4 regions of the Halobacillus sp. 12SKB genome follow, and region 1 is predicted to be linked to each of the others. Evidence: predicted binding sites of a transcription regulator. Region 1 holds the regulator's gene; each other region holds the start of a gene.

Region 1 (7,679 bases):
CATCCCAGTAATATAGGAAAGGAATGCAGGGTACAAAGGAAAAACACATGGGGATATAAACGATAAAAACCCTGCTCCGAAAGCAAGGAAAAGATTTACATCCATTCAATCATCACACCTTCGTTCATAGTCGCCTCCTATTGTATCAGAGCTTCAGGCCTAACACGATGTTTATCTTGTGAACATCTAAAGAAGTTCTCATAGAGAAAGCCTTCTTTCATTCAGAAAGAAGGCTTTGTGTCATTATTTCATTTGATTGTTCATTGAACGCATCATCTGATTGATCTTCTTCTGCGAAGGCTTTTGGCCCATCTGCATCATCAGTGTACGTAACATTTGTTCGTTAATTGGCGGGTTCTTTTTCAAATAGTTCATCATATACTTTCTTGCGATGAAGAAGCCTAGAGCTGCACCACCGACAAGAGTCAATAAAGCAATGATGATGACCCAAACGATCCCCAATGTCATGACTTCGTCTTCCTCCTTCGTGTTGTCTCCCATAACAGTATAGTAAAACGTCCTCGAGAATACAATAGTCGTTTCAATATGACCGTAATTCAAAGGCTACTACACAGATCAAGCGTCGATGTGTAAGCAACAGTACCCCAATAAAAAAAGGAGCCATCTGCTATGAACGATGACCGTACCAGAGACAACAATCATTCTTATGCCTATTATATCATATAGCGTAGGGAAACCGAAAATGGTTGTCCCTACTTTCATACCGCATTTTTAAAATGATATTGAAACTCTCAGCATAAAAAGAAGCTGCCTTAGGAACAGGCAGCTTCTTCCTAGTTTATTTCATCAAGTTTTCCGCATGCTTCACTACGTTTTCTACCGTGAAACCATAGTTTTCAATTACAGTATTTCCTGGAGCAGAAGCACCGAATTTGTCGATTCCGATGACGGAACCATCCAAACCTACATAACGGTCCCAACCGAATGATGCGCCCATTTCAACTGCCAGACGTTTACGGACAGAAGAAGGCAGGACCTGTTCTTTATATTCTTTAGGCTGAGCTTCAAAACGATCGAAAGAAGGTACACTGACGACACGTACATCGTAACCATTCTTCTTCAATTCCGCTTGAGCTTCAACAATCAATTGAACCTCAGAACCTGAGGCAAGCAGGATCGCATCCGGCTCTTCTTTATCAGAATCGCTAAGGATGTAAGCGCCTTTCTTCATCCCTTCATATGCACGTTCCTCTGTACCTTCCAGAGTAGGTAACCCTTGGCGTGTAAGGACAAGTGCGGTTGGAGTTGATTCAGACTCTAAAGCAAGTCTCCAAGCTGCATTGGTTTCGTTCCCATCCGCTGGACGAAGCACAGAAAGATTAGGCATCGCGCGAAGAGAAGCCAGTTGTTCTACAGGTTCGTGAGTCGGACCGTCTTCTCCAACGGCAACAGAATCATGAGTGAAGACATAGTTCACTGGAAGGTTCTGCAGGGCAGAAAGACGGACAGCTGGACGCAGGTAGTCACTGAAGACAAAGAATGTACCCGCATAGACTTTTAGCCCTCCGTGAAGGCCCATTCCGTTCATAGCAGCCGCCATGGCAAATTCACGAACACCGAACCAGATGTTTCGACCCGCGTAGTTGTTACGTGAAAAGTCTTCTTCATCTTTAACGGCCGTTTTGTTTGAACCTGCAAGATCGGCACTACCACCAAAGAAATTAGGGATAGCTTTAGAAAGTGCATTGATCGCATCTCCTGAAGCAGCACGTGTTGCAGGGCTGTCTTCTCCGACCTGGTATGTTGGAAGACTTTGATCCCAGCCTTCAGGAAGCTCTCCGCGGATTGCGCGCTCAAATTCTTCCGCAAGCTCCGGATAAGCCTCCTTGTACTGAACCATTAAGTTGTTCCAAGATTCTTCTTTATCCTGACCATTTTGCTGAACTTTTTCTTTAAAGTCCTGATAAACCTCTTCAGGTACGTGGAACGGCTCGTGTTCCCACTCGTAGAACTGTTTCGCAGCTGTTACTTCCTCATCACCTAGAGGAGCACCGTGAGAAGCAGATTTACCAGACTTGTTAGGAGAACCGTACCCAATGACTGTCTTCACTTCGATCATTGTTGGTTGATCTGTGTTCGCTTTTGCTTTCTCTAGTGCTTTCGCTACTTCTTCTGTATTCGTTCCATCCTCGACACGGATCACTTGCCATCCATACGCTTCATAGCGCTTTTCAACACTTTCGCTGAAGGAACGATCAAGATCACCATCAAGAGAAATGTCGTTGGAATCATAAAGAACGATCAATTTACCAAGGCCTAGGTGACCGGCAAGAGAAGCTGATTCCTGTGATACTCCCTCCATCAAGTCACCATCACCACAAATCGTATATGTGTAATGGTCAACAACGTTGTACCCTTCGCGATTATATTTTCCGGAAAGATGAGCTTCAGCCATCGCCATTCCGGTCGCCATTGCAATACCTTGTCCTAGGGGACCTGTAGTTGCTTCTACACCGTCTGTATGACCAAACTCTGGGTGCCCAGGGGTTTTGGAATCCCATTGCCGGAAGGACTTAAGGTCGTCCATCGTCACGTTATAACCGGATAAGTGGAGCAGGCTGTAAAGAAGCATAGATCCGTGTCCGGCTGATAGGACGAAACGGTCGCGGTCAAACCAGTTCGAGTTTTTCGGATTGTGATCCATGAACTGAGTCCATAGTGTATATGCCATCGGCGCTGCACCCATCGGCATTCCCGGGTGTCCGGAGTTTGCTTTTTCTACTGCATCGATTGTTAAAGTTCTAATCGTATTGATTGATGTTTGTTCAAGGCTGTTTGCCATGTTCAACATTCCCCTTTCTTTTCAGGTATATGTACCATGTATTATCCTATAATGAAAATCATTTTGAAACAAGCTTTGTGCAAAATTTCGCACAGCCTCAAACCTAATTTCCCCCTTATCCAGGGAATTAAACAAGAAAAAATCCGCATTCGAAAATTATCGAATACGGACGATTTGGCATTAATTCTTTTTTTCGTTCTTTTGCATTTGACGAAGCTTCTCTGGAGTTACGTCATTCCCTTTCGGATCAATGACGGTCACACCTTTCAACTGATTTTTGAAGGATGCACGTGCATTTTTCAAATATTCCTGGCGCAGCTTCTGCTGTTCTGCTTTTTCTTCCTTCGAAAGCTCTTCCTGCTTAGATTTATTAGCTAGTTCATTTATACGATTAATTTTTTCTTTTGATAACATAGATCCTTCTCCTTTACTCATAGTCTGGATCGTAAAACATGAAAAAGACAAGAAATCCTAAGATCCTTGTCTACATACCTTATATTATCGTGATTCTTCTTCTTTTTCAAGCGATAGGTGCTCCTTGTATCTGCGATGCACCGTAGCTTTTGATACATCATATCCCAAACCTCTCAAAGTCGCTGCGATATCTTTGAATGTCAGGTCACTTTTCCTTAAGCGAACAACTTCTTCAATAGGAAAGTCGATCCTCTCACGGCCGGGTGCCTGATCACGGTTGGATAAGTTGGCGGAGGGATCGTAGCCGCCCTCTACCGCTTTTCTCATCCCCCTCCGTATTTTCATATTATGTATTTTCCTTTGGTATTCTTCTACGATGCCAACAATCTGTAATACCATCGAATCTGATTCCGATAACTGTAATTCTCCATGATTTGAAAGGGAGTACACCTTGACCTTCAAACGGTTCATTTGATGAAACAAAGCGATCTTCGTATTTCCTCGGCCTAATCGTGTTTCATCTTGGATTAATAAGGCTTCCGCACGCCCTGAAGAAAAGTATTCCAGCATGCGGAAAATCCCTTCACGTTCGATATCGTAACCACTCGCTTGTTCTTCAATGCAATCCACAACTTCGAAGCCGTGACGCTCCGCCATGGATGTCAGCTCAGCTTTCTGCCGCTTTAAAGAAGTTACTTGAGCTTCTTTTTCCGTACTTACCCTGCAATACAAAATTACTCTCACTTGGATGTTCCTCTCTCTTTCTCTATTAAACAGCTGTGACCATAGAATAATAGAGAATGATAAAACTAACAATAAAAAGAATGATGTAGGTGTAATCCAGCTTAGATAATTTGTTAAACATTGATAACCCCTCCGCTTTCCTAGAACGAACGTTCCTAAGAACCTGTGTTCGCGTTTGTTAATTCCTATTATATACGAACACAAGTTCTTGTCAATGGTTTTTTTCGAACGCGTGTTTGTATTTTTGAAATATAAGTGGTACAATGTGGTTACTATAATCCTATGTACGAGGTGCTAATCTATGAGTAAACTTTCAAAGCGGCAGCAGGAAATACTAGATTTTATTAAAGAACAGGTTCTAGCAAAAGGATATCCACCGTCCGTAAGGGAGATCGGTCAATCCGTTGGTCTTGCTTCAAGTTCGACTGTGCACGGTCACTTATCCAGATTGGAGAAAAAAGGATACATTAGACGCGACCCCACCAAACCTCGTGCCATCGAAGTAATTGAATTAGAAGAAGATCACAGCATCCCGAGAAGTGAAGCTTCTTACGCTCCAGTAATCGGTAAAGTCACGGCGGGTTCACCGATTACAGCTGTTGAAAACATTGAAGAATATGTCCCTCTACCCGATACACTTGCAGGGTCGGATGACAACACATTCGTACTAATCGTACAAGGGGAAAGTATGATTGAGGCAGGAATTCTTGACGGGGATATGGTCATCGTCAGACAACAACAAACCGCACAGAACGGCGACATCGTTGTTGCGATGACAGAAGACGAGGAAGCCACTGTGAAGCGGTTCTTCAAGGAAAGAAATCATGTTCGCCTGCAGCCTGAGAACGCAACGATGGAACCCATTCTATTACAGGATGTATCCATTCTAGGAAAAGTCGTAGGTCTATACAGGACCGTACACTAAAAGAAAGAGGCGAGTTTAGTTAAACTCGCCTCTTTCTTTATTTATGTCACACTCCAGAGCGTTTACGGATAGAGGTTAAAGGAAGTTCAGATGATATATTATTTATTATGATCATTCTCACCTGTTTTGGCTCATAGCAGTAATATGTTCATCCTGAATGCCGACCACTCTGACCACTCTTTGTGATCAGGCGCGCCTTCGCGTTTGATATAGATCCACTCCCATTTGATCTTCTCCAGTTTTGAAAGCTGTAAGTATGCTTCCATTGGTAAACCTCTATGGCAGGAACATTCGTTCGTTTTTTGTTATATGTAACCTCTCAAAAGTATAGAAATACGTAGAAAAACCCTTGAAGCTAAAGGCCTCAAGGGTTTTAAACTTTAATACGTCTGCAAATATTGTTCGCGCTCCCACGGATGAACCTGAGTGCGGAACATATCCCATTCGATTTCTTTCGCTTCAATGAAGTGTTCAAATAGGTGTTCGCCAAGGGCTTCTACCATAATTGGATCCTGATGCAGCTCTTCCAGTGCATCATACAATGTAGCAGGTAGGTCTTTCACCCCGTGAGCTTCCCGCTCTTTCTTATCCATCACGTAAATGTTTCGATCGACAGGAGCAGGTGCTTCCAGTTTGTTTTCCACACCATCCAGTCCAGCAGCAAGAAGTACAGCCATCGCCATGTATGGGTTCGCTGATGGATCCACACTGCGCACTTCGATTCTTGTGCTCAATCCACGGGATGTCGGAACACGTACGAGTGGACTACGGTTTTGACCGGACCATGCTACATAACACGGTGCCTCGTACCCTGGTACAAGACGCTTGTAGGAGTTGACGGTAGGGTTCGTCACGGCTGTGAAGTTCGTTGCATGCTTGATAATGCCTGCTGTGAACTGATAAGCCACCTCAGAAAGTTGTTCCTTCCCTTTCTCATCAAAAAACGCATTGCCCTTTTCATTGAAAAGAGACATGTTCGCGTGCATACCAGATCCGTTTACACCAAACAATGGTTTAGGCATGAATGTTGCATGCAAACCATGTTGACGCGCAATAGTTTTTACGACGAGTTTGAATGTTTGGATATCATCGCAATGCTTGACGGCATTTGCATATTTGAAATCAATTTCGTGCTGACCAGGAGCTACTTCGTGGTGAGACGCTTCAATTTCAAAGCCCATTTCCTCAAGCTCAAGGACAATATCACGACGGCAGTTTTCACCAAGGTCGGTCGGTGCTAGGTCGAAATAGCCGCCTTTATCATTCAATTCCATCGTTGGTTCGCCTTTTTCATCTAATTTGAATAGGAAAAATTCAGGTTCTGTACCAATGTTGAAAGCAGAAAATCCGAGTTTCTCCATTTTTTTGATGTTACGCTTCAAATTGTAGCGTGGGCACCCTTCAAAAGGAGTTTGGTCTGGGTTATAGATGTCACAGATGAATCGTGCAACTTTCCCTTTTTCTGAAGTCCAAGGGAAGACGACGAAAGTATCCAGGTCTGGCACCAAATACATATCTGACTCCTCGATACGAACGAATCCTTCAATAGAGGACCCGTCAAACATCATCATGCCATCAATAGCTTTATCCAACTGGCTTAGTGGAATTTCTACATTTTTGATTGTACCAAGCATATCCGTGAACTGCAGGCGGATAAACTTGACGTTTTCCTCATCGATTTTTTTGTAAATTTCTTCTTTAGTTAAACCCATTGAATTTCTCCTCTCAACACAATATTAATGGAAGAACCTTGACATTTCTCCCTGTCTTATTGCTAATTTACCTTGTCTTCCCGCTGTGAATAGTTCTCGTTGCAGCATACGACGAAGTTCTTTTTCAGTAAGTTCATTGTGTACTTCCTTCACTTGGTCCTCATCATATACCTCATTATCTGGCTGATCATTCAGCTTCAGAACTTTCTTGATTCCGGCCATGTTCACACCCTGATCGATCAAGTCTTTAATTTCAAGAAGCCGATCGACATCATTGAATGAGAACATGCGGCGGTTCCCTTCTGAACGGGCCGGCTGAACAAGCTCGTGCTGTTCATAGTACCGGATCTGCCGTGCAGTAAGGTCTGTCAATGATTGAACAATCCCCATCGGGAATAACGGCATAGAACGACGAATTTCATCACTCATCGACGTGCCACCTCCCCATAAGAATGATACTTTAATTATACGACACGAAAGGGATATGTCAACATATGTGAGGAATGTTCACACAATTTGGAGTTGTTTTTTGAAAGGGTTACCATTACCTTTACTTCAAGCTTTGACCATACCCTCTTCTACCAACTGCTGCACTGCTTGTACGACAGCGATCTTTACATGCGCATAAGTCAATCCACCCTGGACAAAGGCTGTATATGGGGGGCGAATAGGACCGTCAGCGGTCAATTCGAGACTCGCTCCTTGAATGAAAGTCCCTGCAGCCATAATCACTTCGTCCTCATACCCCGGCATGACGCTCGGCTCTGGTTTGAATTGGGAATTGACTGGAGATGCCTGCTGAATGGATTGACAGAAGCTGATCATTTGTTCAGCGGTTTTAAAGTTGACGGACTGAATTAAATCTGTCCTCTTCACATCATAAGCCGGGTTGGTGTCGAAACCCCATTCACTTAAATATTTCGAAGTGAAAATAGCTCCTTTCAAAGCTTCTCCCACGACATGAGGGGCAAGAAAAATCCCTTGATACATCTCTTGCAGGCTGTTCAAACTCGGGCCCGTTTCCTTCCCTAACCCAGGAGCCGTCAAACGATAGCTGCATTTTTCAATTAGGGATCTACGT
Region 2 (7,679 bases), 810 kb from region 1:
CTTGGTGAAGAGCTGCCTGCTGGTGAGGTAGGCGAATTAATTGTCAAAGGTCCGAACGTCATGAAGGGATATTATAAACTTCCTGAAGAGACCGCAGTCACGATTCGTGATGGGTGGTTATATACAGGAGACATGGCACGACAGGATGAAGACGGATATTTTTACATCGTCGATCGAAAAAAAGATATGATCCTTGTTGGAGGATACAATGTCTATCCAAGAGAAGTAGAAGAAGTACTGTACCAGCATGAAGATGTCACTGAAGTTGCGGTTGTAGGAACACCCGATCCTGAGCTGGGGGAAACAGTCATAAGCTTTGTCGTATCAAAAAAACCGACTTTGACAGAAACACAACTAAAAGAATATTGCCGAAATCATTTAGCGAAGTATAAGGTCCCTTCTCGTATTGAATTTATGTCTGAGCTTCCTAAAAACACAACTGGGAAAATTCTTCGCAAAAATTTACGGGAACAACTTACGAATTCTAAATAAGTTTAGGATCCTATCCAAGCTCAAAGTCGAATAGACTTTGAGCTTTTTAGATCTTCCTTTTCTACCTAAAGTTCCCTTTACTTGAAGGCTCAGTTTCGAGATTTTTGATGGGTGGTTAGTTACTACGGATCCCGAGTGGATGATGCGGACACCGCCATCCCTACCGCACTAAGATATTTGCGGAAGTTCGCAAATTAAATGGAGGACCTCGGCAATTCATATTCATATATCTGGTGGTTTGACCATCACCGGATATTTTTTGATGGCTTACTTGTGGATTGGTTCGTTCAAAAGGAATTGCTATCTTCTTATGAAGAAGTGTAGGGAACAAGAAAAAAGACATATGCTGTTCTACTTGATGTTGAAATACAACAGCGTCAAATTGAAAAAGAAGAAGAGGTACTGGCAGAGGAGGTGAATCGGATTATCCGTACAATATAACTAGAATTTAAAGTTGTCCTATGTCATTTACTAGAAAATTCGCACCAGTTTGCGGACCTCCGCAACTTTTTTTCGGTGAAGCTCGACCTAGGATATATTACAATAGAAACAGATAAGCGGTGATGCTTATTTATCTCATAACTATTTATGATTTGGTTGTCATAAATAGGTCAGTAACGTTGTTTACTGATGAGTGTCACGGAAAAGTCTTTCCTCTCAAAAGAACTTTTCCAACAATTTATTCCCTCACTCAAAAGTTAACCAGTCGTCTCTTTTGGCCCATGCTCACGCGAGCATGGGCACTTTTTTTATGCCTGGCCTTTTAAATATAAGCTCCCTTGAAGACTCAGTTTCGAGACAATTGAGTGGTTCTAGGGGCTCCGGGAAAAGGTTCGTCTTGCTCCATCGTCCAGACACTTGCGTCATAAGCAGAACAGCAAAGGAATGAAAAACACATTCCTTTGCTGTTCTGCTTATGCCAGTCGTGTCTACCAGGACGATTCCGCATTTGAACACTTTCCATGGGGCGGGCGGTGAGCCTCCTCAGGCTACGCCTTCCGGGGTCTCACCTGTCCCACACGTCCTTTTGGTTATCCGGTTCCGGCGCCTAGCGGCTAGTGAGACTTCCCTCGCTTCTGTACGATAAGTCAACATCGAATCACTCCGTTCTTCATGTTTCCTTTATCTCCGCCAGCTCAGTCCAGTCCATACGCCGCTGATCAAGGCGCCTGCACACTTAAGCTAGGAGTCTCGCCACTCCCCCACAGGAAAGCGAGTACCTTCCCAGCCACCCCTGGCGCATAATCCAGGTAACGAACCCTGGAAAGTCTCGAAACTTAGTCTGCAAAAATCCTGCCATTTACTTAAATAAGTTGTGTGTGGCAGAGCTTTGGATTTGAAAGTATGAGCTTTGGTAATTGTGTTTAAAATAACGGAATGATGGATGGAAGGGAGCTTAAAGGTGATGAGAAAGTTAGATGGTCAAGTTGTGTTGGTGACTGGTGCAAATCGTGGACAGGGAAAGGTCATTGCAGAATATTTGTTATCTCTTGGAGCATCGGTGGTGTTTGGAGCACGAAATGTCCACCTTGCAGAAGAGGTAGTGGCATCGACCGGATCTTCTGAAGCATTGGCTGTACAGTTGGATGTAACGAAGAATGAAGAATGGGTAGCTGCAACAGCTGAGATCGTCAAAAAGTTCGGGCGGCTGGATGTACTTGTGAATAACGCCGGTCTTTTAATCCGAAAGCCTTTTATAGAAATGAAAACGGAGGAGTATCAGCAATTGATCCAAGTGAATCAGCTTGGGGTATTTTTCGGAATGCAGGCCGTTGTTCCTTATATGATTAAACAGGGGAAGGGTTCCATCGTGAATAACTTGTCCATCTCTTCTTTCGCTCCGATTAGTCAGTCATCTGCATACGCAGCAACCAAAGCATCTGTGGTGGCTATGTCGAAAGCTGCAGCTATTGAACTCGGGCCGTCCGGAGTTCGTGTCAATATGGTTCACCCAGGCGGCGTGGAGACGGAGATGGCGACAGAGGGAAAAGGGGTACCGGATTTTTATAATTCTATCCCGCTCGGTAGAATTGGGCAGCCCCTGGAAATAGCTAAAGCTATTGCTTTCCTTGCTTCTGACGACAGTTCCTATTGTACGGGAACGGAAATCGTTGTGGATGGTGGAATGACGTTAGGAACGGCTGATCGATGATCATTTAGGCTTTTTGTAGGTAATCATAAATTCTTCTTTTGTGAGATAAAAGTCACGTTCTGGTCTGCGTTGTAACAAATGATGATTTTCGAGCTTATAATAACTTATCCGTTTGTATGGGTCATCATCAATGATAGGAAGCTCCTGCGTCTGTTTCATATATTGATCGACGGCATGTTGAACGAGGTCAATATCCAGGGCAAGATCCCGATCCTGTTCTTCAAACAATTCATAGGTTTCCCGGGACATGTAGAAGTTTTGAATAGGTACAGCTTTTAAGTAGGGGGCTAAAAGGTCATAATCCAAGGAAAGGTCCTCTTTGATGATCACACTCAGAGGAACATCTTTCGGTTTGGCATCCGCATAGGCATGGACGGCTTTTCGGACATCGTGGATGGATAAATCCTTCTTCTCCAGTTTCGGCTTCTTGTTTTTTTTTCGGCTCCACATGTTGTATTCCTCCTAAATGAAATTTTGCTTGAGAGGTGTTTCAAATGAAAGATCAACCGGTTCAGCCTGAACTCGATTTCTTCACATTACTTAATCCTGACTTTGGTCGTGGTGAAGAGCAGAGAGGAAACAAAGGGCAGAAAGAAGAAAAGGTGTAATTGTAGTATAGCAGAATCGTCGGAATGAAACATTTTTTAAGAATGTTTAGACTTTTGTTGGGTGATTTGGTAAATTAAAGAATATGAGCGGTAGAATCGACCTAAGTGGAGACTGCCGCCACTTGAAAAGAAAGAGGTGTTGTAGTGGATGACATATGTTCATGGAAAAGAATATGAGATTAATCCGCAGACCATTGCTCTTATAGCCAAAAACGCAGAGGATGGACAAGCTGTTACGGAAGTTTTGGAGACGGATGAGCGCTTTGTCATTTCAAAATGTCCAAGTGATCTAATTGATCGTTCCTGCCGTTACTTTGCAAGCAGCCTCGATGGTCGGATCGCTGGTACAAAGCAGCTGACCGGTTACACACATAAACCCCCGATTGTCATATCAGAAGCGATGGGCATTTATTTCTTCCCGATTATCTCCCCGAAACGAAAAGACTGCTCCTGGATCGCCCACAAATATATCCGCTCCTACCGTGGAGAGCCCAACAAAACAACGACTGTTCAATTTACGAACGGGATGTCCGTCAATCTTCCTGTTTCTGATGGTATGTTCGCCAATCAAGTTCAACGAACCGCTCATTTGCGCGTCATTCTTGAGGACCGGTTCCATTCGACACCTGTGGTTGCTGATCATCGTGCCGAACGGATCGCTGAGACCTTCTCATAAGCTCGAACAAAATATTTTCCACTTTCTTTCGGATGGCTGGATTGAAATAGTTGCGCTTCTCCTCATATCCATGAGCCAAAAAAAGGAAAGAGGTAAAGGAATCGTTCCTGCCGGATTCAACGACCTGCAACTTCATTTGGTCCATTTGCTTTCTAAGTTCTCTCCGCTCTTTCCGCGCTTCCAATTCCATTTTACCGAGCATCTCCATGTACGGCTCCTTAATTTTGAATTTCCCTTGTTCCATGTGTTTCCGATCCTGCCTGATTACAGTGATGGCCATAGATAAAAACAAATAGCGGGAAGCGAGATCCAATTCGTTTTGTTTTAGATACCTCATGTCATTCTCCTCCGAATACGAACAAGTGTTCTTGTTTGTATTATACCACGGAAAGGTCCAATGTATGCAAGCTAGTTTTTAAAAAGGTTGAAAATGGCAGGAAGGGGAAATGATAGATAATGACTCACATACTGGTAGGCATGGAGCGGGATTTCAGATAAAATAAAGAAAAGCATACACTGGTCGCTAGTGTACATAAGGAGCAGCATCATGGATTCAGTGTTTGAAAAAATCAACCAATGGCGCCATTTAGCGGAGAATGACCAATTATTTGATTACATCATCAGGCAGCTGGAAGGATTGGAACGGTTTGGACCAATCCCGGGCATCCTATTTCCTCTTATTGAAGCATTCTTGCCGATTTTGCCACTTGTCGCCTTTGTTTTAGCCAATGCTGTCGTTTATGGGTTATTCAAAGGGTTTCTTTATTCATGGCTAGGGGCTGTTTTCGGATCTTTGTGCGTATTTTTTATTATTCGCCGATTAGGGGACAAGCGTTTGTTCAGGAAGATTACAAGACAGAAGCAAGTGAAGAGAGTGACGAAGTGGGTGGAGGAGCATGGGTTTGGACCGTTGTTCTTGCTCATGTGCTTTCCCTTTTCACCTTCATCCATTATTAATGTGGTTTCCGGGTTATCTCATGTCAGTAGACAACAATTTATCCTAGCCGTCCTTTTAGGAAAAGCTGTCATGATTTTTACGATTGCCTATGTAGGTTCAAGCATTGCATCGTTTGCGCAGAATCCAGTGAAATCCATTGTTGTCGGCGTTTGCATTCTGCTTTTCTGGGTCCTTGGAAAGTATATCGAAAAGAGAATACAAATGAAGGCGGAACAGAAAGCGCAGAGTGTGGATTAAGTTTGTCTCAGCAAGGGTAAAATGTTTGTAGCATAACACCTGGAGGCGCAAACAATGAAAAAGTATAAAAGAGCGATCAGAACGGTATTATTCGCCCTGTTGCTGGCTTTTGTGTTCCGCTCTTATTTATTCGCAAGCTATATTGTAGACGGCGAATCAATGGAGCCGACGCTCTATGACGGAAATTTATTAATGGTCAACAAAGCTGTCTATGATTGGCGGGATATCGGAAGGCAGCAGGTTATTGTCTTTCACGCAAATGAAGAAGAAGATTATGTGAAGCGCGTGATAGGAGTCGGCGGGGATGAGATTGCTGTTCGAGATGATCAGCTGTATATCAATGGTAAACGTGTTGATGAAAGTTACCTCGATCCACTTCGTCCGGATGATGGACTGCCTTTTACGGAAGATTTCACGTTGGAAGAGGTGACCGGACACCAGAAAGTCCCGAAAGGCCACTTATTCGTGATGGGGGATAATAGACGGGACAGCCTGGATAGTAGATACTTCGGCTTTGTACCTGCTGATACAGTCGTCGGAAAAGTGGATGTCCGATACTGGCCTATGAACCAACTCGGCGTGCAGTTCTAAAACGCAACCGTCCCTTTAAGGGCGGTTTTTTTATGTCTATCGTTATTCAACTATATGGCAGGATTGTGGAAGATATGATTTCGATATTTCCGGGATTCGTTGCTATGTTAGGCGTCAGGGGTGGTCGGGAAGCTACTCGCTTTCCTGCGGGGATGACGGCAAGCCTCCTCGTGCTTCGCACTGTGGGGTCTTGCCAGTCCATCCATTCCCGCGGGAGTCTCGCAGCTTCCCAACCACCCCATTCAGTGTAAGGGAGAAACGAACCCTTGTACCAAATTGGATGGTTCTTCCACTCTCCAACTGTTAGAGGTGTGAAGCGCTGTGGAGCAAGCTTTAACGTACTGTTGAGGTGTTCTAGTCATCCGCTTCCCATAATCATACGAGCTGACCTTTTAGGAGTGGTTTCGAGAATCTTCCTTGGCAAAGGGGCGGAGGGAAACGGTGAGACTCCTATGGGACGTGTGGGACAGGTGAGACCCCGGAAGGCGGAGCCTGAGGAGGCTCACCGCCCGCCCCATGGAAAGCGAACCTTTTCCCGGAGCCCCCAGAACCACTCAATTGTCTCGAAACTGAGTCTTCCACAAACGGGAGCGATTGTGGGAGAGCGGGAAAGCATCATAAACGGTACAAAAATGATAAAATAAATACAGAATGAGAAAGAAAGGAGCGGTCGGTATGGGGCTGCGTTTTTTGCTCGGTCGTTCAGGAGCAGGAAAAAGTACACGTTGCTTAAATGAAATAGAAGCTAAACTGAAAGATGACCCAAGAGGACCGGCGATCATCTACATCGTTCCGGACCAGATGACCTTCCAACAGGAATACGGCCTTCTAAAAAGAGAGGGAGTGGAAGGCTCGATTCGTGCCCAAGTCTTCAGTTTTTCACGGCTTGCATGGAGAGTGCTCCAGGAAACCGGAGGGGGGACGAAGAAATTCATCACGTCTACAGGGGTTCAGATGATGCTGCGCAAAATTGTTGAGGAACGGACGTCCGATTGGCGTGTGTTTCAAAAAGCGGTGGAGAAGCAGGGGTTCATTGAACAACTGGAGGGGATGATCACAGAATTCAAGCGTTACCGCATTACACCGGAGGATCTTCAAGCACAAATGGACGCGCTTGATCAGTTCGTTCACACCACAAGTCAGGAGCAGGGACTTAGGGACAAGCTGGATGATATGACGTATATTTATGACCGTCTTGTTGATGCGCTGAAAGATCAATACATAGATAGTGAAGATCAGCTGAAGCTTCTGGCCAGCAAAATTCCTGAGGCTTCTTTTTTAGAAGGAGCAGAAGTATACATCGACGGGTTCCACAGCTTTACACCTCAGGAGTATCAGGTCATTGAAACTCTTCTGAGAAAGGTGAAGACGGTTCATGTTACCTTGACGACAGAAGAACCGGCAGGAGAAGAGAATCCTGAGCTTGACCTTTTTCATGAAACGAAACAATCGTACCTTGATCTGAAAAAGGTGGCTGAGGAAGCGGGGGTCAGGCTGGAAGATACGGAGGTGCTTGACCATACCTCTGGTCGTATGAAAGACAAGCTCGCCTTTCTACATTTGGAAAAGTATTATGATGTAAGGCCGGCAGCTCCGTTTGAAGGAAAAGTACCGATTCAGATTGCAGAAGCGGTTCATCCTCGTGCAGAAGTCGAAGGGGTGGCACAGGAGATTCTTCATCTCGTTCGTGATCAAGGCTATCGCTATAAGGATATAGCTATTTTGATGCGTGAGCCGGACGTTTACCATAGTCTGATTGAAACACTTTTTGATGATTATGATATCCCGGTATTCATCGATGAAAAAAGGACGATGCTCAACCATCCAATGATTGAACTCGTCCGTTCCGGTCTTGATGTTGTGGAAGGGAATTTCCGGTATGATGCTGTATTTCGATTATTAAAAACCGGCTTTATTCCAGCGACAGACCGCAGGCATCCATTGAATGAAGATGCGATTGACGAA
Region 3 (7,679 bases), 1.6 Mb from region 1:
AAGAAGGATACAGTTTCAAATTAGAACCGGTGCATTTCCTGTCCTTCTTTTCTGGTGAGCCTTCACTAGAAGAATATCTGGCGCTGGATGAGGCGGTCGTCCTTTATTATTTTCAGACGTGGATGAAAGAAGAAGATGCGGTATTGAGTGATTTATGCCATCGATTCGTGAACCGTAAACTTTTTAAGTATATAGAGTTCAATCCGAATTCCCAGATGAACGAATGGATGGAACTATATAAACTGTTCACAAAAGCCGGTCTGAATCCTGACTATTATTTAGTCGTGGACTCAAGTTCAGACCTTCCGTATGACTTTTACCGCCCGGGTGAAGAAGGGGAGAGGCTGCCCATTCACCTTCTGCAGCCAAATGACGAGTTGAAGGAACTGTCCAGGCTTTCAGATATTGTCGAATCGATTTCGGGTAAAAAACGGACGGACCATAAATTATATATTCCTCTCGATCGTCTTGAGGAAATGTCGAATCGAAGTAAAACGAAGAAGCGGATTATGGAAATATTGTTTGGATAAGGAGTGAACCTCCATGTTGGAGAATCATGCGAAGTTGATGCAGTTTTTCTCAAGCACTCATGAAATTGTAGGTCGAAAAAAGTTGCAGAAGATGATTTACATACTGAAAAAGTGTGAAATCCCTTTTGAAGAGCGCTATCAGTTCCATTTTTACGGCCCTTATTCGGAGGAACTGACACTAAGAGTTGAAGAAATGTGTAATCTTGGTTTTATTAGTGAGACGAAAGAAGAAAAGAAGAATTATTATCAATACCGTTATCAACTGACCGATAGCGGGAGAGATTTTCTGACCCACTATGAGATGGATCTACCGCCATTGAATGAGCATATCGAAGAAATGAATGGACGCAGTTCCCGTTTCCTTGAGCTTGTTTCCACCATGCTTTTCTTCGAGCACTTACCGAAAGAAGAAATTGCTGAAAAAGTATTCACAGTGAAAAGTGCTCAAAATTACACACAAGAAGATATTGATGAAGGATGGAAATTTATTGAACATTTGCGTTCCATTCATTAAGATAAAATGTAGGTGTACGATGAAGTACACCTTTTTTATTGGGTTGTAATGTCAGATAATTGAAAAAACATAATCCGAAAGTAGAGTGGAGGTCTACGGGCATGAGGGTCATTAAATTTGCTGGGTATTATATGTTCGGTATAGTCGGAATTCTATTGATCAGCACTTCCCCCGCGTTGTTCAGGGGAGGAGCGTTTTTAGATGTAGGAAATTACATAAAAGAGTTGAATCAGCTCGTTGGTTCTGTCGTGAACCCGGGAGATTGGAACTATTTATTCAAAGGACGTCCTGTACCGATTTTTGAACATTTGTGGGACCCTTACCAATACTCCATGACTGTTTTCTTCGGAGGCATTCTATTAGGCTTCGTTCTCGCATTCGCAGGCGCTTTCCTTACCGTATTTTTACCGAAATGGCTGCGTTCCGTCGTCGATCGCATCCTTGGCTTGCTTGAGAGTGTACCTGATTTATTGTTGGCTTTCTCTATACAGTTGTTCATTGTTTGGTTCTATAAACAAACAGAAATTCTGCTGATTTCCTTTGCTTCCCTTGGGCAGGGAGATCAAGTCTACCTGCTTCCGATGCTTGCAATTGCCGTCCTGCCTATGGTGACGATGTATAAAATCATCCTCGCATTGATCGAAGAAGAATGGACGAAATCTTATGTGCAGATGGCCAGGGGAAAAGGGTTGGAGAAAGCTGGCATTTTGTGTGTACATATCTTTCGGAACATCGGAAAAAGCACGTTCTACCACTCAAAAATCATTGTATGGGGGGCGTTGTCGAGTCTGTTGATCATTGAATATATTTTCAATATGAACGGGATTACGACCGCATTTCTCAATGATTTTCGACCGATTGTTTCAAGCTTTATCCTTCTTATGCTGTTTACACCTTTTTATATCATCTATCAAGGCACAGAACTGTTCCTGTTTAAGGATGAGAAGGAGTCGGAAGAAATCGCTACCCGTATGAACAGTTTTCTAGGATCTATTTCCTTCAAAGGGGGCGGGGGTTGGCTTTCTCATGCGTTATCAGAGATCGGGGCCCATTTTAAAAACGTAAAGTTTCTCTTAGGATTTACGGTCATTGCGGGCGCTCTCATCGTAAGTATCGTTTATACCATGACCGCAGAGCCGCTGATCGATCAGTTTCGACTGATTTATGATGATGAAGGGAAACTAGTCAGTTCGATGCCACACACACCGGAGTATGTATTTTTAGGTACCGATGCTCTCGGTTTCAGCGTACTCGACCAAATTCTGGTCGGCGCGAAATACACGATCATTTTCGGTCTTGTAATTGCTTTCCTGCGAATGGCCATTGGATTCCTTTTAGCTATTCCATTTGCTTTCTTTCTCCCAAAAAAGATACAGCTCGTTTTTGAAAAACTTGTGGATAGCATGCACTTCTTACCGATGACGATCATCGCCTTTTTACTATTGAAGCCGGTGTTATGGATGCCTCCGGGCGGGTTTACGACGACAGAAACAGAGAGGATCCTTTATCAGGGAATCATTTTGACACTTTTAGCTGTTCCGCTTGTTATAACATTGTTCGGTAATGAGATGAAATTGATTATGAAAGAGGAGTTCGTAACAAGTACAAAGGTGCTTGGCGGCAGTTCTGTTCATTTGTTGTGGAAGCACTTAATGCCGCATTTGAGCGCACGCATGGGAATTATTTTTGGGCAGCAGTTTATCCAGACACTGCTTATTTTCATCCACCTGGGCGTGTTTGATATTTATTTTGGAGGGACAAAAGTAAGTTATGATTTTGTAGCAGACCCACCAACAAGTACCACCTATGAATGGTCCGGAATGATTGGAGCAGCCAAGGATTCGTTGATGACCGGGCGCTGGTGGCTCATTATTCCTACACTCCTTTGTTTCATGGCGATGATTGTTGCGATGCAGTTGATTGTACAGGGAATCAAGGAAGTGCAGCAGCGTCGTGTCGGCGTACCTGTAGAACAGAACACATGGCTCAAGAAAATTTTTCGTAGAAAAGAAACGCGCGGAAGAAAAGCTGATTCCCTGAAGGAAGCGGATTTTGAGTTTGTGCCAGAACAGAAAAGGACTGATGAATCTCGGGATGACCATGGATATAGGAGAAAGTCGATATGAATCATATTCCTGTCTTTGAAATGGAAAAGATGAAGCTGCGAGGACTAAAAGTAACCGATGCTCCTTCTTTGTTCAAGTTCATGAGCCGTCCGGATACGATGAAGTACATCACTCCCCATCCTGTCCGGTCTTTGGAGGAGATGGAAGCTTATGTAGAAGAAAGACTGGTTGGATTTCATAAACAAAAAGAAATTCCGTGGGTGATTGAGGATGGAAGAGGGAGATGCATCGGCCTGTTCCGTTTTCACAAATTGAATCTGTGGCATAGAAAAACAGAAATGGGTGCGGTCATTCACCCGGATTACCAAAAGACTGGGGTTATGACAGAAGTACTTCTTACTGTTCTGCCTTATGGATTTGAGATATTGAATCTGAATCGGATTGTCGGAGACATTTTTGCTGGAAATGAGGGGTCACGAAAGCTCTTGAATAAATTTGGCTTCCGCGAAGAGGGAGTATTGAGGGAAACAGATTTTGATGGAGAGAGATTTCAGGATACTGTGGTGTTTTCGATGCTGAAAAAGGAATATGGGGAGATTAAACAAACGTTTGACCAATCATTCATGAAGCATCTCTTCTAACAAGAACTGTTTTGTATGTTAAAATGGGACAAAATAAGAGGACGATTGAAGAGGAGGATCGCTTTATGAAAGAGTTTGATCAATTTAAAAACAATGGTGAAAACAACGATAAAAAGAAGAACCAATTCACAATCATTAAAGATGATTCCACGGATGGACATGGAGGTTATGGTGTCGGTTCCATCAGTTTGGAGAATATGACCCCGGTTATTGTGGACCCTAATGAAGACGAAGCCTATGTTGATATGGGTGCTCTTCACGCGCGTAGTAAAGTAGAAAAACGCATCAAGTTCATTACCGATCGTGAAGTCGTTAAAAACGGACTAAAATATTGGATCGCTTGGGTCACGGTCGATCACCAGGAAGGAAAACCGTGTTATCATGGCGTAGCCGCCAGTGAGATTGTCGTGGACCGGTCCATCAAGCGCGGATACAAATTGATGCCTGAACATGTAAATCATATGGATAAATCCTTGAAGGGGCGGTTTGTCGTCGATCACCTTGATGAGAAGTCGAAGAAGCTGCTCGGCGGATATTTGCGTGACTTTAAACCGGAATTATGGGAGAACACGGCGCAGGAACTAAAAGATTCCCTAGGTGTACAATAATTCATAACTGTAAGGTCATAGCATCGTTACGTAGAGAGGGAAATCTGTAGGGTTTCCCTCTTTCTCATTAGATTTTGTTGTGAAAGAAAGGAGTGTTTTTTTTGAAAAAGATTTTAGAAGATGATGTAGTGTTTCATTTTGTGATTGCTCTTGTGGGATTGATCTCAGGAATCCTTCATTTCCTGTTTAAATGGTCTTTTTACGCAGATCATGAGTATTTAACATCAGGATTATGGTTTATTTCAGGCGCTTTCGTGATCTATGTGAGTTGCATATTCGTGTTCGGCTATCAGAAAAAGGCGAACGCAGGAAACAAAGAATTGGATTAGGACGAGGCAAGTCTCTATTCCCATTTTTAAAAAGAGGCACAGGGACATAGGACTGTGTGGCTAAGTATGAAAATTCCAGTTTACGATTCCCTCTTTTATGATAGAATAAGAACAAACGTTCGTGGTGGAGGGAGCCAATGATGGATAACCGGAATCGTGATCGCGGGACGATCAAGTGGACATCGCTCATGCTACCGGAGCATGTAGAGATGGTGAAAAAACTTTGGAAAGAAGATCAGCGTGTAGAAAAAGGAATCATGGATGAACAGAAAGCTGTCGAAATTGACTTTCTTTTGCAGCGGGCACTAACGGACAATCTGTCTGTCCAGGTCAGAGTCCACAATGGTTTCGAGTATGAAGATATAAGGATGAAGGTGACCCATGTAAACCGTAACAACCACACAGTAGTAGGGGTGGATGGACAGACGAAAGAGAAGGTCCGCATCTCTCTGAATGATATTGCTGACCTCGCTATTTTGTAAGGTGTTCACGATTTGTTCACAAAATGTTCATGAAAAAAGTGTAAGAATTCAGACGCCCAATCTTGACGAATCAGCGATAAGGGTAATATATTAAGTAACACATGGGTTATACATGTTTACTAGGACAGAGAAAGCGACCGGTTCCCCCGGTCGTTTTCTCTGTCTTTTTTTATTTTGTGATGAACGTTGATTCATTGTTTTTTTAAAAAAAGCGAAAGGTCATCCGTTGTGAGGATGACCTTTCGCGCCAAAGGGAACGAGAGTCGCGCCAAAGGGAACGAGAGTCGCGCCAAAGGGAACGAGAGTCGCGCCAAAGGAGGCGAGGATCGCGCCAAAGGAGGCATGGATCGCTCCAAAGCGACCGAGAACGCTTTAAAAGAACCAGTCCACCACATCTTTGAACCATGGATCATCTTTAAATTCATCATCCACATCTTTACTTTCGTCCCCGCCACAAACATCCTTAGGAATATCGGACTCTTCCATGTACACTAACCTTTCCTGAGGACAGTTGGGACCTGCAACATAGCCGGTTTCAGGATCAATGTAGACTCCTTTTACCCCTGGTGGTGGAATGAAGGCAGCTGTAGGCTCATTCTCATGTATTTTCTCCATCGTATCCGCCCAGATGGCTTTGGCATATCGGTGGTCGTTGAAGTCTTCGAGCGGCTTACTGCCTTCGTCATAACCGACCCATACACCGGAGACGTATTGAGGGCTGAAGCCAATCATCCAGCTGTCGTTGTCGGTGGTTCCGGATTTCCCTCCATACATGCGTGAAAGCTTCCCTTTGATTGGAGTACCTGTGACAGATGCATAATCGGCATCTAAGACAGGATCGAACATTCCTGTCATCATGTGGGAGACAGTGAACGCCCGTACTCGATCGACAGCATCGTCTTTATTGTAAGATGGTTTGTATTCATAAAGAACATTCCCGTGCCGGTCCGTAATTTTAGCGATCGTATGACCTTCAATGGACTCCGTTCCCTTCACCATTTTTCCATAGGCACTGACCATATCAAAAAGGGAGATGGAGGAGTATCCTAAGGCAAGGGAAGGATGTGGTTTGAATGTTTCCTCGACCCCGAATGTCTTCATCGTTTTTCCTAGTTTTTCTGGTCCGATATCCATGTGGGTTTTCACTGCATAAATATTATCGGAAACGGCCAGGGCTTGAGCCATGGAAATTGGTTCTTCTGCATATTGGTCGTTGAAGTTGGATGGAATATAAGGATCGGTTTTACCTTCTACTTCAATCTCAACAGGCTGCGTCTCTTTCATCGTGACAGGGGAGTACCCTTCCGCAAGCGCTGCATAATAGAGAAAAGGTTTGATAGTAGAACCAACGGACCGTTTCGCCTGGGTGGCTCTGTTGAACGGACTCTCTCCATAATCTTTACCACCGACAAGGGCCGTGATCGCTCCAGAATGGCCATCCATCACAGCAGATGCGACTTGGATTTCTTCACTTCCTGGAATGTTTCTTTTCACCTGCTCTTCCAGAATTCGCTGATGAGCTTCAATTAAAGTGGTGTATATATGATAGCCGCCTGTCTGCACACTTTCTCTGTCTACATCAAGTAGATGAGCCGCTTCTGTAACGACCTGGTCCTGGAAATAGGGAGCAATCTCCTGGATCTCTTCTTTTTCATCGTCCGCATAGGAGATGCTCGCTTCTACAGCTGCTCTTTTTTCAGAGGATGTGATATAGCCGTTCTCTTCCATTTCAGCTAAGATTTGCTGCTGTCTTGCTTCTGCTCGTTCCGCGTTTGCGAGTGGCGAGTAATAGGTCGGACCTTTAGGGATTCCAGCTAACATGGAGGCTTCAGTCAAAGTAAGGTCCTCTGCATGTTTATTGAAATACTGCCGGCTCGCAGCTTCAATCCCATAAGCCCCATGTCCGTAATAGATCGTGTTCAAGTAACCTTCCAATATTTCATCTTTGTTATAAAAAATTTCTAATCGTAGAGCGTAAAGAGCCTCGTTCAGTTTCCGCTTCCACGTTTTATCATGGGACAGGTATAGGTTTCTTGCGTATTGCTGGGTGATGGTGCTGGCCCCCTCGGCCATTCTCATTTGCTTAAGGTCCGTAAGCGCAGCTGCCGCAATACGCTTCAAGTCGAAACCGAAGTGGTTATAGAAACGCCGGTCTTCAATCGCAAGTGTCGCGTCTTTGATAGATTCGGGCATTTCCTCTATATTGATCCAGTAACGTTCTTCTGCGCCCTGCTCTTCTCCTATGATTTCCCCGTCCGTCCCATAGAAGACGGTATTCTGTTCAGTCATCAATGATGGAGGCCCCTGGGTGATGGCGTAGATCAGTACGCCGATGATTCCGACAATCCCTATGATTGTGCCAAAGACGGTGAGTTTCACTCCTCGGATCGCCCATCTATAAGTGGTTCTGAAAAATGATCGCATTCTTTTATACTCCTAACTGTTACGAATGTATAAAGACTGCTATTATTATGTGAGAATACGTAGTAAAATAAACTTCTTGAGTGAA
Region 4 (7,679 bases), 340 kb from region 1:
TCGAAAGCGGTCCTTGTGAAGTGGTCACCTCAAACGTCCGCTTCTCTGATTTATTTACACTCTTCACTTCTACTCCTGTTTGGACAGGCAATTCATAGTGGCTGACCAACAACTCCAAATATTCCGCATAATCTTCTCCTGTAGGATGTTCTTCATTTAACGTATAACCCGGAGAAGTTTTGGGTGCTACTGCATTTAAGTCTGTTTGGCCAAATCCTTGAGATGGAAAAGATGGGGTTATAAATCTCATTTCTTCCGGCCATCTCCGAAAGGTTTCCCCAATCTCCCCCCGGTCTATGATACAAAAATTTTCACATCCCATTTGCTTCATGAGAATTCCTATTCCAATTCCTGAAGCACCTGCACCTACAATGAGCACATCGTATTGGTTCATGAGAATCCTCCTCTCCATTAAATAGTAAACATTACGATTTAAAACTTTGCAAAAAAATTTCTAATCCGTCACACACTGCCGGAACTGTTCCGTAAGACTTTTTTTATCTAAGTTCTTTCCAATAAATACAAGCTCACTTACACGCTCATCCTCTCCCCACGAACCTGCTTCCTCTCCTGCAAAAAGCATATGAACGCCTTGAAAGACAAAGCGTTTTTCTTTTCCTTCAATGTTCAAAACCCCTTTGTACCGATATAAATGCTCTCCCTGAATTTGGACGAGAAAGGAGAACCAAAGGTTCAGCTTTTTCAAATTCAATGGTTTTCCTTCCCGGAGAGCCAAAGAAGAAATTTCGTCATCATGGGAATGGTGATGGCTGTTCAAAAAATCCGGATGTACTTTCAATTTTTCCTGCAAGTCGAAGGAATGAATCCCTAGAACTTCATCCGGTGAAATCCGGCTGTTCTCACAAAGGTGTTGCGAGGCGGTGGGATTGATGCGTTCCAATCTTTTTCGCAGATCCGTAAGCTGATCCTTTGTTACCAAATCCACTTTGTTGACAAGAACAACGTCTGCAAAAGCGATCTGATTGATAGCTTCCCCCTGTTGATCCAAGTGTCTGGAAATATGCTTCGCATCAACCAATGTACAAACCGCATCGATGAAATAATCTTCGACCATTTCTTTGTCCATCAGGAATGTCTGCACAACAGGTGCAGGATCAGCGAGTCCTGTCGTTTCAATAATCACGCGGTCAAACTCAATCATTTTCTCGTGCCTGGATATCGCAAGCATGGATAACGTATCAATTAAATCTTTGCGTACATTACAGCAAATACAACCACTGTTTATTTCGATGATTTCTTCTTTCGTTTGTTCAATGAGCTGATCATCAATCCCTATCTCTCCAAATTCGTTCACTATGAGTGCTGTTTTTTCTTCTGTATGCTTGAGCAGCTGATTAAGGAAAGTGGTCTTACCCGATCCCAAATACCCCGTTACTATGGTTACAGGGATTCTTGTATCAATTGCCGTCATGTTTTTTGCTCCTCCAACCATTGATCAAGTGCTTTCCAAGGCATAAGAGCACAATGATGTCTTGCCCGTAATTTATGTACGCCCTGGAGAGATGCGGCATCCCCTAAATCAATCTCATCCTCCTGTTCCCCTTCCCTTATTAAGCGCTCAAAGGCACGTCTCTTCTTCAGGCATTCCTCTACGGTACGGTTTTTTAAAAGCTCAGTCATCATGGAGCATGAAGCCATACTAATGCTGCAGCCTTCGCCTTCGAAAGATAAATCTTCAATTCCCCCTTCCCTTACGCTTACATATAAGACCATAATATCTCCGCAAGTAGGATTTTTATAATGGATTTTATGAATATCTCTTTCTCCGTCCATCGCTCCATAATTTCGTTTGTATTTGGCGTGGTCCATCACAATTTTACGATATAGATCATCTAACATTTTCATAACCTCCCACTCTTTATGATGATAAGCGTAGACGAGCCCATAAAATTACAGGACTCTGCCTGGCATATCCCGTGCCATTTCCCCCTTTGACTGATTCCAGTTTCGTTACGAATGCGGAAGTGATACAAAGTAGATTTTTTGATTTTCCTTTACATTCGATCTAGCTCGAATGATGTCTGTACAATCGATCCACTTGACATCATCCATTTTCGAGGCAAGCTGGCAGGCGATTTCTTCCTCCATTTCTTTCATCATTTGTAATAATTCAAACAAAGTTAAGTCAAAATGTTCCGCTGCACGTTTATGAGGAGAGTCATGTTTGAGACGGTCCATGAACTCTCCTGAAGAAGTCACTTCTTCTGCAATCTCATCCTCCATCTTTATCACATAGTTATATATTTCTCTCTTTTTTTGCGGCAGGGTACGGACAATATGATCGGTCAGTGTTTTCATTAAATAATCACTCATTGTTTCACCTCTGATTTAGTGAGAATCAAACCTTAGCTTATGGAATTTGGACCTGTATTTATTGTCAAAAAACTTAATCGTAATCATTACTATTTGTTCTCGGAATATAATGTACCACTAATTTTCTATAAGAACAAGCATTAATTGTTTCATTTTGTACTTCCCCCTCCATTCTACTCGTACTGCAAATCCTTGGAATGGATTTGTTGCATCTTTAATGAAATGAAGTTAGAATGAAAATCCCCCAAAGTAAATAGTAATTATTACTATTTATAATATTGCGGGAGGAAATAAATGACTACACAAGACATATGCAAAACCAATCATCCAATGATTTGTATGGGCGGCAGCTGTAACAATGCTGGTGACAAGATCAATCATTTATTTTAAGGCGCGTATTACGAAAGGAAGAGCCATGTGTTTAGTGGTGTTCCTAAGCATTTAGAAACTATAAAAAACGATGATCTGAATAAGATGTCCCATTTTTATTTCGAGTGGTTTATATATTTATAGGAGGTTTATAATGAATACTTACCCTTTTCGCATAGGAGACTTCAACGCTTTGGTGATTTCTGATGGGGGAATGCCGGTAACGAAAGATTTCTTTTTCGCTCATACACCTGATCCTATCGTTCAAAATTTCCCTGCTGAATTTCATGCTCCTCTCAACTTTATTCACCTTTCATATGGAGATAAAAATATTCTCATAGACACAGGGTTTGGCGGGGAATGTGAGGAGGCCGGTCAACTGCTCCATTCTTTAGCTGAACACGGAATTTGCAGAGAAGACATTGATGAGGTCATTCTAACTCATGGGCATTTAGATCATATTGGAGGAGCTGTGATTAACGGGAAACCTTCCTTTCCCAACGCAAACCATTACCTGCGGGTGGAAGAGTGGGAAATGTGGGCGGATAAGAAAAGTTCAAAAGAATATAGAATCCTCTCTGAATTGGAGGATTCCATCACCCTGGTACATAAGGACATCGAAATACTTCCAGGAATCAAACTCCTTCATACGCCGGGACACACCCATGGGCACCTTTCTGTCATGGTGAATTCAGAAAATGAAAGACTTCTCATTGTCTCTGATCTATTGAATGACCCCTCAACCCTCAATCATCTCCCATCGCATATCGGGTTGGAAGTTTCCCCGGAAAAGGGACGTCAAACGAGAAAAGCCATCATGGACTTTGCTAAGCAGCAAGGGATCATGCTCTTTGTATGTCATTACCCATTTCCCGGCCTGGGATATATCGATCAGGATAATGGCAATGATCGATGGAAGCCCCTGCTCACAGAAAAACATTAAGGCTTCCCGAAGGATTGAAAAAAGATGACTATAGATAAAGTGATTCACTTGTTTGCATAATTCGGCGATCTCAGGTACTTTCAATCAGGAGATAGGAAGAAGACTATCCAAACTTTATTACTTACTTCACAAGGAGTGTCTATGAATGGAACTCACCGGCATCCACATACTTTCTGGTTTCTTAGGTTCAGGAAAAACCACGCTATTGCAGAGAATACTGGAAGAAGAATATCAAAAAGGACGAAAAGTAGGCGTGATCATGAATGAAGCAGGCGAACTGCCGATTGATACCCAGTCATTGCCTGAGGGCACCCCTTTAAAAGAACTGTTAAACGGCTGTGTCTGCTGCACACTTTCTGATAAACTGGAAACTCAAATTTCGGATATCCTGTTCCAACATGATCTGGATGTCCTCTATATAGAAACGACAGGTGTTGCACACCCGGTTGAGGTATTAGATGCGTGTTTAACGCCCCTTTTATCCGATAAAGTTAAAGTGAATTCGATTATCACCATGGTCGATCCCAATAGTTGGGCAGGACGGCATAACCTCAGAATCCCACTCAGAAAGCTGATTACAGAACAAGTCAAGCATGCAGACCTTGTCATATTGAATAAATCAGACCAGCTTACAATACGAAATAAAGAGAAATTGATGAGAGAATTAAATGAGATAAACCCTGGTGGTAAGGTGCTTGCAGCTAAACACGCTCAAGTTCCCCGGGATACTTTTTCAAATATAGAGGTTAAACAAAGGCGTGACCATGAAAAAGAACAAACGATCGACCATCTTCATATTAAGACATATGTTCATAAATTCTCCTCTCCCGTTAACCAGGAACGATTTGAAAACTTCTTGAAGTCCATGCCTGAGCAGATTTATCGTATTAAGGGATATATACGACTGACAGGTCAAGCAGGAACTCAACTTTTTCAATATGCTTATGGAATGCCAAGCTTCACCCCTTCTCCTCTAAATTTGGAAAACAATTTAGTGTTTATTGGTGATGATCTTGATCATGCGGCTTTGAAAGAGGAACTGAGAGAGGTAGAGGAAAAATCTTCTCCTTCACATTCAAGTACGCAAGATTAGTAGGCGTGTTTTTTTCATTTAAACACCACTCATCCCTCCCCCGAGGAAGGAAAGGTCTATACATCTGATTATTTTTTGAGTTGTCGCTAAACCTACAAATATGGAGGTGATGGGTAATGGCAACGAACCAGCCAAAGGCAGGAATTGAGGTCGGACAAGGAAGAAGAGAGAATCCGGAACCATTGAATCCAGGCCGTTCCGGGACAGATCCAAATAAAGTAAAGCAGGAAATTCAAAAGGATGTAAACGCAGGGATAGGCGCCATGACATCGCGTGAGGCAGGATCCATGAAAGACTAAAGAACCACTATTTTGTGGTTCTTTTTTTACATACTTATTTTCTTGCAAATCTCAACGATTCTAATGTACCTTTTCTAGTTTCCACTAGAGCAACCGTACATTCACCATATTTCGATGACAGGATTTCAAAGTGTCTTTTTATAGCTCTCCCTCTTTTTATAAGGGGTTACAGACAAAATATTGGCGAGCTTGAACGACCGCACAGTCTTACGAGTATAGCAATAAGCCAAAACGGTTTCCTCTTTGATGGATACTACGCGGATGACCCTTTGTGAGATCTTTCCTTGGTCAGCCATGTAGATGAGTTCCAGTTGTTGTTTCTCCTCTAAAGCCCTTCTCAATACGCCATTCATTGATGATCACTCCCTTAACATAAGCGCGAACGTTTGTTCTGATTATGTATATGTTACCACACGGGCATTAGAAGTAAACTGGTAAATGAAGGTCTTTAGTCATACTATAAAGCTTAAAAATGACAAAGAATATTACTCCCAAAAAATTCCACAGGGCGAAATATTCCCCGGCATACGCCAGGGCTATTCTGATGTACAACGAGGTTTTGTATCAGTTATTCATCCATTTCCCGGTTGTTATCGTCATTATTAGTTCTTTCATCAAAAGGGTCCTCAAGATCAATTTCCCTGTCACCAAACTCGATCTCCTGGTCCTCTCTATCGATGATCGGATAATCAACATCAGGCCTCGTATCCTCGCCATCATCTCTGTCCAAACGGTTTCTTTGATCGTCCTGGTCATAACGTGTCGGCTGGTAATTCACATCTTCCGGTTCATTTGGTTCGTTGCCAGCGCAACCGTTCAAAATCGCTGCAATTAAAATGCCTAATAAAATCGGTCCTTTGATTTTCATGCATTCACCTCCTGTTTCAACCTCTAATATTTACTAAAAGCCATGAAATAAGTCATTATAAAAACATTTTTATTTTTTAATGGACAGGCATTCATGACCCTATAAATTTCAACTAAAAAACCACACGGAAAATCCCATGTGGTTCTGAAGTAAAGATATTTAAATAAGCGAGAATCTTTCAGACTTCGTATCCCGACTGTTCGGCCCTACGAAAACGTCAAACTCCCCGGCATCACTCTTATGTTCCATGTTCGCATGATAATACCTGAGCTGCTCTTCTGTCAGAGTGAATTGGACGACCTTCTTCTCACCAGGATGGAGATAAACCTTTTCGAAATCCTTCAGCTCTTTCAGCGGGCGGACAACTTCTCCAACTAGATCTCTTACATATAACTGAACGATTTCTTCTCCCGCATAGTCGCCTGTGTTGGTGACTTGAACAGAAACAGTCAACGACTCATTTTGTTGGATCCGGTTAGAGGAGATCGTAAGTTCGTCATAATCGAATCGGCTGTAGCTCATTCCGAAGCCGAATGGAAATAATGGTTCGTTCGGGATATCAAGATATTGAGAGACATAGCGCTCCTGCGCATCTGGCGCGCCTTTAGGACGGCCTGTATTGTAACGGTTGTAGTAGATCGGCACTTGTCCGACGGAATAAGGCATCGACATCGTCAATTTAGCCGAAGGGTTCACTTCGCCGAACAGGAGATCGGCAAGCGCGTTCCCGCCTTCGGTTCCTGGATACCACGCCTCAATGACGGCGTCGGCGTTCTCGATGACTTCCCGTAGATCAAGGGGACGACCATTGAAAAGGACGGCTGTGACAGGTTTGCCTAATGATTTGATTTTTTTCAGAAGCTCTAGCTGGATCTCAGGAATGCGGATGTCTGCCCGGCAGCCAGCCTCCCCGCTCATATCGGAATGCTCCCCAAGCGCTACAACGATGGATTCCGCCTGTTCCGCTTTTTGCAATGCGGCTTCCATTTGTTCGTCCGTTCCCGTTTCGATGCCGCATCCGGCTGAAGTTAGGAGCTGGCTTTCATTTAAGTATTGGGAGAGGCCGGAAGCAACGGTAACGGTATCATCGGCTGAACCTCCCCATGACCATGGCCCGAGGATATCGGTATTTTCGGCAAACGGACCGATCAGTGCGACTTTTTGATCCTGCTGCAACGGCAGGGTCTGTTCGTTTTTCAGGAGCACCATCGATTTTGTGGCCAGTTCACGGGATGCTTTTCTGTTTTCAGCGGAGAGGATATGGGTTTCTTCCTCTTGTTCACTCGCTCCCCGGTAAGGATTATCGAACAATCCGAGTTTCTGTTTCAATTGCAGGATGCGCAGCACAGCTTCATCGAGGATGCTTTCTTCCAATGTCCCCTCTTCGATCAGATCTTCTACATGATTAACGTAACAGGATGTCATCATTTCGACATCGACGCCCGCTTTCATCGCTTTTTCTGCTGCCTGCTTTTCATTTTCTGCGACGCCGTGAGGGATCAATTCCTTCACCGCTCCCCAATCAGAGATGAGCACACCATCAAAGTTCCATTCATCCCGGAGAAGTCCTCTCATTAACGGTTCATTTCCTGTCGATGGCATGCCATTTAAAATATTGAAAGCTGTCATCACCATCTGAGCACCTTCATCTAACGCAGCCTTGTAGGCGGGAAGGTAGTTTTCACGCAGCTGCCATTCGGACATATCGACGGTATTGTAATCACGGCCGCCCTCCGGTGCCCCATAGGCAGCGAAGTGTTTGACACATGAAGC

Evidence for each region. Region 1 encodes LexA, which represses DNA repair genes until DNA is damaged. Its sites were predicted from a motif close to CGAACATATGTTCG; they were not measured.
Region 2: the regulator LexA is predicted to act here: its motif matches at 4,284-4,297, upstream of ACQ4XT_RS19940 (YhjD family protein).
Region 3: the regulator LexA is predicted to act here: its motif matches at 4,797-4,810, upstream of ACQ4XT_RS07505 (YolD-like family protein).
Region 4: the regulator LexA is predicted to act here: its motif matches at 5,418-5,431, upstream of ACQ4XT_RS13955 (WYL domain-containing protein).

Annotation. Positions count from the first base shown of each region.
Region 1 covers NZ_JBRFWR010000001.1:3,152,570-3,160,248, forward strand. Annotated here, with positions in the region: gene ACQ4XT_RS15735 (cytochrome c biogenesis CcdA family protein) at 1-105, opposite strand, end outside; gene ACQ4XT_RS15740 (YneF family protein) at 244-468, opposite strand; gene tkt (transketolase) at 800-2,803, opposite strand; gene ACQ4XT_RS15750 (DUF896 domain-containing protein) at 2,984-3,217, opposite strand; gene ACQ4XT_RS15755 (YneB family resolvase-like protein) at 3,302-3,961, opposite strand; gene lexA (transcriptional repressor LexA) at 4,263-4,886, shown strand; gene ACQ4XT_RS15765 (hypothetical protein) at 5,018-5,152, opposite strand; gene glnA (type I glutamate--ammonia ligase) at 5,267-6,598, opposite strand; gene ACQ4XT_RS15775 (MerR family transcriptional regulator) at 6,623-7,027, opposite strand; gene ACQ4XT_RS15780 (methionine gamma-lyase family protein) at 7,154-7,679, opposite strand, start outside.
Region 2 covers NZ_JBRFWR010000001.1:3,959,149-3,966,827, reverse strand. Annotated here, with positions in the region: gene ACQ4XT_RS19960 (fatty acid--CoA ligase family protein) at 1-492, shown strand, start outside; gene ACQ4XT_RS19955 (SDR family NAD(P)-dependent oxidoreductase) at 1,898-2,644, shown strand; gene ACQ4XT_RS19950 (DUF3939 domain-containing protein) at 2,645-3,094, opposite strand; gene ACQ4XT_RS19945 (competence protein ComK) at 3,401-3,928, shown strand; gene ACQ4XT_RS19940 (YhjD family protein) at 3,849-4,265, opposite strand; gene ACQ4XT_RS19935 (TVP38/TMEM64 family protein) at 4,476-5,123, shown strand; gene lepB (signal peptidase I) at 5,178-5,714, shown strand; gene addB (helicase-exonuclease AddAB subunit AddB) at 6,390-7,679, shown strand, end outside.
Region 3 covers NZ_JBRFWR010000001.1:1,534,089-1,541,767, forward strand. Annotated here, with positions in the region: gene ACQ4XT_RS07475 (HD domain-containing protein) at 1-530, shown strand, start outside; gene ACQ4XT_RS07480 (YwgA family protein) at 544-1,044, shown strand; gene ACQ4XT_RS07485 (ABC transporter permease family protein) at 1,146-3,170, shown strand; gene ACQ4XT_RS07490 (GNAT family N-acetyltransferase) at 3,167-3,751, shown strand; gene ACQ4XT_RS07495 (YwhD family protein) at 3,817-4,359, shown strand; gene ACQ4XT_RS07500 (hypothetical protein) at 4,461-4,688, shown strand; gene ACQ4XT_RS07505 (YolD-like family protein) at 4,826-5,170, shown strand; gene ACQ4XT_RS07510 (transglycosylase domain-containing protein) at 5,543-7,594, opposite strand.
Region 4 covers NZ_JBRFWR010000001.1:2,808,076-2,815,754, reverse strand. Annotated here, with positions in the region: gene ACQ4XT_RS13990 (NAD(P)/FAD-dependent oxidoreductase) at 1-394, opposite strand, end outside; gene ACQ4XT_RS13985 (CobW family GTP-binding protein) at 455-1,432, opposite strand; gene sufU (Fe-S cluster assembly sulfur transfer protein SufU) at 1,429-1,860, opposite strand; gene ACQ4XT_RS13975 (hypothetical protein) at 1,972-2,334, opposite strand; gene ACQ4XT_RS13970 (MBL fold metallo-hydrolase) at 2,858-3,646, shown strand; gene ACQ4XT_RS13965 (CobW family GTP-binding protein) at 3,792-4,739, shown strand; gene ACQ4XT_RS13960 (hypothetical protein) at 4,856-5,038, shown strand; gene ACQ4XT_RS13955 (WYL domain-containing protein) at 5,164-5,391, opposite strand; gene ACQ4XT_RS13950 (hypothetical protein) at 5,607-5,906, opposite strand; gene ACQ4XT_RS13945 (glycoside hydrolase family 3 N-terminal domain-containing protein) at 6,066-7,679, opposite strand, start outside.